2 linked regions of the Tistrella mobilis genome follow. The protein of the gene in region 1 binds, or shares a complex with, the protein of each later gene. Links are inferred from orthologs where the notes say so. Each region holds a gene or a part of one and is shown on either strand. Other genes may lie near its edges.

The links.
Region 2: the proteins of P7L68_RS17180 (region 1) and dnaG are in contact, whole or in part, in a crystal structure (PDB 2R6A), measured with the Geobacillus stearothermophilus proteins. The link is inferred for Tistrella mobilis from one-to-one orthologs. Residues at the interface, in WP_033016901.1 of Geobacillus stearothermophilus: Ser13, Glu15, Ala16, Gln18, Glu91, Leu92, Asp94, Ala95, Val96, Pro97, Thr98, Ala99, Ala100, Asn101, Tyr104, Tyr105, Ile108; in WP_049624496.1 of Geobacillus stearothermophilus: Lys456, Leu457, Leu458, Pro459, Ala460, Asn463, Ala464, Leu467, Leu535, Leu536, Ile537, Ala538, Gln544, Glu545, Asp548, Tyr549, His552.

Annotation. Positions count from the first base shown.
Region 1 is NZ_CP121017.1:2,500,997-2,504,251, forward strand. Bases 10-2,950 are described here. They hold P7L68_RS17180 (replicative DNA helicase), read left to right. Parts: upstream 10-658; coding sequence 659-2,242; downstream 2,243-2,950. Other genes in these bases: P7L68_RS17175 (class I SAM-dependent methyltransferase), read left to right, coding at 10-509; alr (alanine racemase), read left to right, coding at 2,239-2,950. In the rest of the region: more of P7L68_RS17175, read left to right, coding at 1-9; more of alr, read left to right, coding at 2,951-3,255. UniProt on the Escherichia coli protein: The main replicative DNA helicase, it participates in initiation and elongation during chromosome replication. Travels ahead of the DNA replisome, separating dsDNA into templates for DNA synthesis.
Region 2 is NZ_CP121017.1:1,356,243-1,359,514, forward strand. The notes cover bases 315-3,272. They hold dnaG (DNA primase), read left to right. Parts: upstream 315-823; coding sequence 824-2,722; downstream 2,723-3,272. Other genes in these bases: P7L68_RS11950 (GatB/YqeY domain-containing protein), read left to right, coding at 346-813; rpoD (RNA polymerase sigma factor RpoD), read left to right, coding at 2,889-3,272. UniProt on the Escherichia coli protein: RNA polymerase that catalyzes the synthesis of short RNA molecules used as primers for DNA polymerase during DNA replication.

The sequences.
Region 1 (3,255 bases):
TGTTCGAGCATGTCGGCCTGAAGCACTACGATGAGTATTTCCGCAAGATCTATGACCTGCTGACCGATGATGGTGTCGCGGTGGTGCACACCATCGGCCGCACGGACGGCCCCGGCGTCACCAACTCCTGGATCCGGAAATACATCTTTCCCGGAGGTTATGTGCCGGCACTGTCCGAGATGATGCCCGCGATCGAACGCGCCGGGCTGGTGGTCACCGACGTCGAGATCCTGCGCCTGCACTACGCCGAAACCCTGAAGCGCTGGTATGAACGCTTCATCGAGCACCGCAAGGACGTGCTGGCGCTTTACGATGAACGGTTCTGCCGGATGTGGGAGTTCTATCTGGCCGGCTGCGAGGCATCATTCCGGCACTGGGGCCAGGTGGTGTTCCAGGTTCAGCTTGCCCGCCGTCAGGACGCCGTGCCACTCACCCGCGACTACATCACCGACACGGAACGCGAATGGGCCGCACGGGAAGGCCGGCGCGAGCTGCATGTCGCCTGCTGACATGACGGCGCGGCCCGGTTCTCAGAAGCCTTTCATCCCGGCGCCCGCCGGTGCATGATCGCGGCCGTGGGCGACCGGTGGCCGGGGCGAGCCGTCCCGGCCACCGGTCGCCCACGACCTGACCTGTTTCTGAACCGATCCCGAGGCCGATGACCGACACCGATTTCGACGCAGCCGGCCTGCCCGCCATCACCGCCGGCGCCTCCACGGCGCTTACGGCAGGGTCCGATGCGGCCGGCACCGGGCTGGCGGTTCGCAGCCGCCCCAACAATGCCGAAGTCGAACAGGCGCTGCTCGGCGCCCTGCTCATCAACAACGAAGCCACCCACCGGGTCAGCAGTTTCCTGCGCCCCGAGCATTTCCACGAGCCGGTTCACCAGCGGATCTACGGCCAGATCCTGCGCTTCATGGAGCGCGGTCAGATCGCCAATCCAGCGACGCTGAAACCGCTCTTCGACGCCGACCCTGCCCTCGCCAATGTCGGCGGCGCCACCTATCTGGCGCGGCTGGTGGGGTCCGCCATCTCGATCATCAATGTCGAGGACTATGCGCGGATCATCCACGACTTCGCGCTCCGCCGCGCGCTGATCGACATCGGCGAAGAGGTGGTGAACGAGGCCTATGACGGCCGCGCCGAGCGCCCGGCCATCGAGCAGATCGAACATGCCGAGCACCGGCTCTACACCCTTGCCGAACAGGGCGAGATCGAGGGCGGCTTCGTCTCCTTCGACCGCGCCCTCAGCACCGCCCTCGACCAGATCGAAGCGGCCTATAAGCGCGACGGCAATCTGGTGGGTGTCGCCACCGAACTGATCGACCTCGACAATCTGATGGGCGGATTGCAGCCCTCGGACCTGCTGATCCTGGCGGGGCGTCCATCAATGGGTAAGACGGCACTCGCCACCACCATCGCTTTCAACGCCGCGCGCGCCTACCGGACCGAACCCGAAGAGGCCGGCGGCAAGCCGAAGCAGGTCGACGGCGCGGTCGTGGGCTTTTTCTCGCTGGAAATGTCGGCCGAGCAGCTGGCTGCCCGCCTTCTGGCAGGTGCAGCCGGCGTGCCTTCAGATCGGCTGCGCCGCGGCACCATGTCGCCCGAGGATTTCGAGAAGGTGGTGATGGCGGCGCGGGAGCTGTCGCGCATCCCGCTGTTCATCGACGACACGCCGGCGATCACCGTCCCGGCGATGCGCGCCCGCGCCCGCCGGCTGAAGCGGCAGCACGGCCTGTCGATGATCGTGGTCGACTATCTGCAGCTGATGCGGGCGGTGCGTGCCACCGATAATCGCGTGCAGGAGGTCTCCGAGATCACCCAGGGCCTGAAGGCGGTCGCCAAGGAACTGAACGTGCCGGTGATCGCCCTCTCCCAGCTCTCCCGTGCGGTGGAGCAGCGTGAGGACAAGCGGCCGCAGCTGTCCGACCTGCGTGAAAGCGGCTCGATCGAGCAGGACGCCGACGTGGTGATGTTCGTGTTCCGCGAAGAATACTATCTGGCCCGCGCCGAGCCCAAGCAGCGCCCGGACGAGAAGCCAGACAAATTCGCCGAGCGCTATTCGCACTGGCAAAGCCGGTTCGAGATGTCACGCAGCGTCGCGGAAGTGATCGTGGCCAAGCAGCGCCACGGCCCGATCGGCACCGTGCGGCTGCATTTCGACCTGAACACCACCCGCTTCGGCAATCTGGATCGCGATCACGCGGCCCTGCTGGCCGCCAACGCCCCATCGAGCGAATGAGCACGCCGGCCACCACCCCTGCTTTTCCGGCAGCACCTGCGGCCCCGCCGCCGGCCTGGATCGAAATCGACCTCGCCGCGCTGGCCGGGAACCATGCGCGGCTCACCAGGCTGATGCGTGTGCACAACCCGGCCGCCGAGGTGGCGGGTGTGGTCAAGGCCAATGGCTACGGGTTGGGGGCAGATCTGGTGGGGCCCGCTCTTGCCAGGGCCGGCGCCCCGGCGCTGTTTGTCGCGCATCTGGCTGAGGGCGCAGCGCTCCGGCAGGCGCTGGCGGCGGATCCATACCAGCTCCAGCTCGCACGGCCTGTTTACGTCCTGAACGGCATCGCCGAAGGCGAAGCGGATGATTTCCTGGCCTTCGACCTCCGCCCGGTGCTGAACGGCCCGGATGATCTCGATCGCTGGACCCGTGCGGGGCGGACCCGGGGCAGGCCGCTCCCGGCAGCCCTGCATATCGACACCGGCATGAGCCGGCTGGGTTTCGACGAGGCCGGTTTCGCGGCCCTCGCCGCCGATCCCTCGCGCCTCGGCGGCGTCGATATCCGGATCACCATGAGCCATCTCGCCTGCGCCGATGATCCGGCCCATCCGCTGAATCGGCGCCAGCTCGACCGTTTCCTGGCCGTGGCTGCCGCTATCGGGCGGGGCCGGCTCAGCCTGGCCAATTCAAGCGGGCTGTTCCTTGGCCCAGACTTCCATTTCGATCTGGGCCGCCCGGGTGTCGCGCTTTACGGCATCAATCCGATACCGGGGCGCGCGAACCCGATGGCGCCGGTGGTCCATCTGAAGGCCCGGGTGCTGCAGGTGCGAACCATCGACAGCTTCGAGAGCGTCGGCTATGGTGCGGCAGCCCGCGCGCGGCCGGGCATGCGGGTCGCGACGCTTGCGATCGGCTATGCCGATGGCTGGCCCTGGTCGGCTGCAGGCAAGGGTGAGGTGATGATTGGCGGCCATCGGGCTCCGATCCTCGGCCGCGTGTCGATGGATCTGGTGACGGTCGATGTCAGCGCC
Region 2 (3,272 bases), 1.1 Mb from region 1 along the record:
CCTGGCAGGCAGGCAAGGCGGTTGCGGCAGCGAAGAGGGCGCGTGCGTAGACGCCCGGCGGGTGGGCGCCGGATCGACCGGACGGACCATACGCAAACCCCTCCCCCCGGTCAAGCCGCGGGCTCCGCTGATTTCGCAAGGGGGGCGTCCGCGTGCCGGCCATTGAAACCCGGGGGGCTGACACGCAATATGAAAGCTTGTCACATCGTCCGTGCCCCCGTTAACTGCCCCGCACCGCCACGATGCCGCCGCCTCTGTCATGATCTGCGGCATCCGGGGCCGGGTTCCCGGCTGCCGCGGTGCGACGGGGCCGCCGGTTTCCGTCTTTTCGAGGGATCGACTTCCATGCTTCGTGAGCGCCTCAAGGACGCGCTTGCCCAGGCCGAACAGCAGGGCGACAGCGAAGAGCTGGCCGTGCTTCGCCTGATCCGGACGGCGATCAAGGACCGTGACGCGGCCGCCCATGTGAGGGGGCGGGATGCGATCGACGATGCCGAGATCCACGACATGCTCCGCACCATGCTGCGTCAGCGCGACGAGAGCATCGGTGCCTATGAACAGTCGGGCCGCATCGAACTGGTCGAGCAGGAGCAGCTGGAGCAGCGGGTGATCCGCCGCTTCCTGCCGCCGCAGATGTCGCAGGACGAGATCGAGGCGGCGGTGCGCGCCACGATCGCCGCCTGCTGCGCCAAGGGGCTGAAGGATCTGGGGCGCACGGTCGATGCGCTGAAATCGGCCTATGGCCCCGAGATGGATCTGGGCTGCGCCAGTTCCGCGGCCAAGCGCCTGCTCCGCAACTGCCAGCCCGGCTGACCCGCACCTCATGGCGCTGCCCCCCGGCTTCATCGAGGAACTGCGTGCCCGCATCCGCCTGTCGGATGTGGTCGGCCGCCGGGTCAAGCTGATCCGGCGCGGCCGCGAGCACACCGGTCTCTGCCCGTTCCACAACGAGAAGACGCCGAGCTTCACGGTCAGCGACGACAAGGGTTTCTATTACTGCTTCGGCTGCGGCGCCAAGGGCGACGCCATCGACTTCGAGATGAAGCTCGGCGGGTTCGACTTCCGCGAGACCGTGGAGCGGCTGGCGGGGGAGGTGGGGCTGACCGTCCCCGCCGAAGATCCGGATGCGAAGCGCAAGGCCGAGCGCCGCGAGGGGCTGGTCGACGTCGTCGAAGAGGCCTGCCGCTGGTTCGAAAGCCGGCTCGGCACGGACGAGGCGGCACCGGCGCGCGACTATCTGGTGCGGCGCGGTTTCGGGCCCGACAGCTGGGGTCGGTTCCGGTTCGGCTATGCGCCCGACCGGCGCGACGTGCTGATCCGCACCTTCGAGCAGCGCGGCATCGCGCTGGACCGGCTGGTCGAATCGGGACTGGCGCGCCGGCGCGAGGACCGCTCCGCCTTCGATTATTTCCGCGGCCGGCTGATCATCCCCATCGCCGACCGACGCGGCCGGATCATCGCCTTCGGCGGCCGGGTGCTGGGCGAGGGTGAGCCCAAATACCTGAACAGCCCCGACACGCCCCTGTTCGAGAAGGGCCGCGTGCTCTATGGCTGGCCGGTTGCCCGAGAGGCCGCGCGCAAGGCCGGAACGGTGCTGGTGGTCGAAGGCTATCTGGACGTGGCCGCCCTGGTTCAGGCCGGGCGGCCCCATGCCGTGGCGCCGCTGGGCACCGCGCTCACCGAACACCAGATCGAAGAGCTGTGGCGCATGGCGCCCGAGCCGGTGCTGTGCCTGGACGGCGATGCCGCGGGGATCCGTGCGGCGCGGCGTGCGGCCGAGCGGGCCCTGCCGTTGCTCAAGCCCGGCCACAGCCTGCGCTTCGTGCGCCTGCCCGGCGGTCATGATCCCGACAGCCTGATCCGGGCCGAGGGGGTCGGGGCGTTCGACCGGGCCGTGGCGGTCCCGCAGCCGATGATCGACCTGCTCTGGCAGGCGGCGCTGGAGGGCCATGCTACCGACACGCCCGAGCGGCTGGCGGCGCTTGAGGCCGATCTGATGGCCCAGGCCGACACGATCCGCGATCCGCTGATCCGCGATCTCTATCGTCGCGACTTCCGCGACCGCGTCTGGCAGCTCCGCCGCGCAAAGCGCGGCGGCGGGAGCGGCCAGATGGCGGCCGGCCGGCCCGGCTTTCAGCGCCCGCAGGGGGAACGTCGCAGCGGCAAGCCGAAGCCCGGCCAGTTGAACGACGATCCGACACCCATCGCCGCTCCGGCGCTGGGCCAGGGGCATGAGGGCCAGTCGGCACGGCGTGAAGCGGCGCTTCTGGCCGCGGTTCTTCTGCATCCTCAACTGCTTGAGGTGGCGGAGGACGAGGTGGCGGCATTGCCTGTGGCCACCCCCGCGCTTGACAGGTTGCGGGCTGCGATCGTAGATACGCACGCATCGGAGTCCGGTCTTGACAGTGAAACGCTGCAGGACCATTTGAGACTGCGAGGGTTTTCGGACCTGGTGGACCGGTTGACGGCGGCGGAAAATGCCGGCCGTGTGCCGTTCGCGGGGCCGGGTGCCGCATTCGACAGGGTTCTGGCCGGATGGCGCAATGTGCTGGCTGTACACCGGCATGCGCAGCTGGTCGACGAATTGAAGGCCGCAGAGCAGGAGCTTGTCGAGAGCATGACGGAAGAAGCTTTGCAGCGGTTCGTCGCGCTCAAGAAGCTCGTTGACGACAACGAGCGCGGACTGGCGGCCTTCGATCAGAGCGACGGTTTCGACCTTTGAGGGTCGGGGCGGGTTCGGCGATGACGCGGGGCGTCGTTGCCGCGGTGATGGTGCCATCATCGCGGGAGCGGCGCCTCACGGCCGTTGAAGGACGGGGCATCGACCTCATGGGCAAGCATCGGAATCAAGGCGCAGCGTGCGTTTCTGAGCGGGGGAACGACGAATAATGGCGAAAAAAGCGACCACGGCTGTCGAAGCCGGCGAAGGGCGTGAAGACACGCCGGATGGACCGCTGGTCGATTCGCTCGAGATCACCGTCAAGAAGATGGTGGCCCGCGCCAAGGAGCGCGGCTACATCTCCTATGACGAATTGAACAAGGCGTTGCCCCAGGATCAGCTCTCGTCGGAGCAGATCGAAGACGTGATGGCCATGCTCTCTGAGATGGGCATCAACGTCGTCGAGAACGACGAGGAAGGCGAGGAACTGGGCGAGAACCAGAGCGGCGACGACGACGAGGAAGAGTTCGGCGGTTCCCACGCGACCTCGGTCGAGGAAGAGGAACTGGGCCGGACGGACGACCCCGTGCGGATGTATCTGCGCGAGATGGGG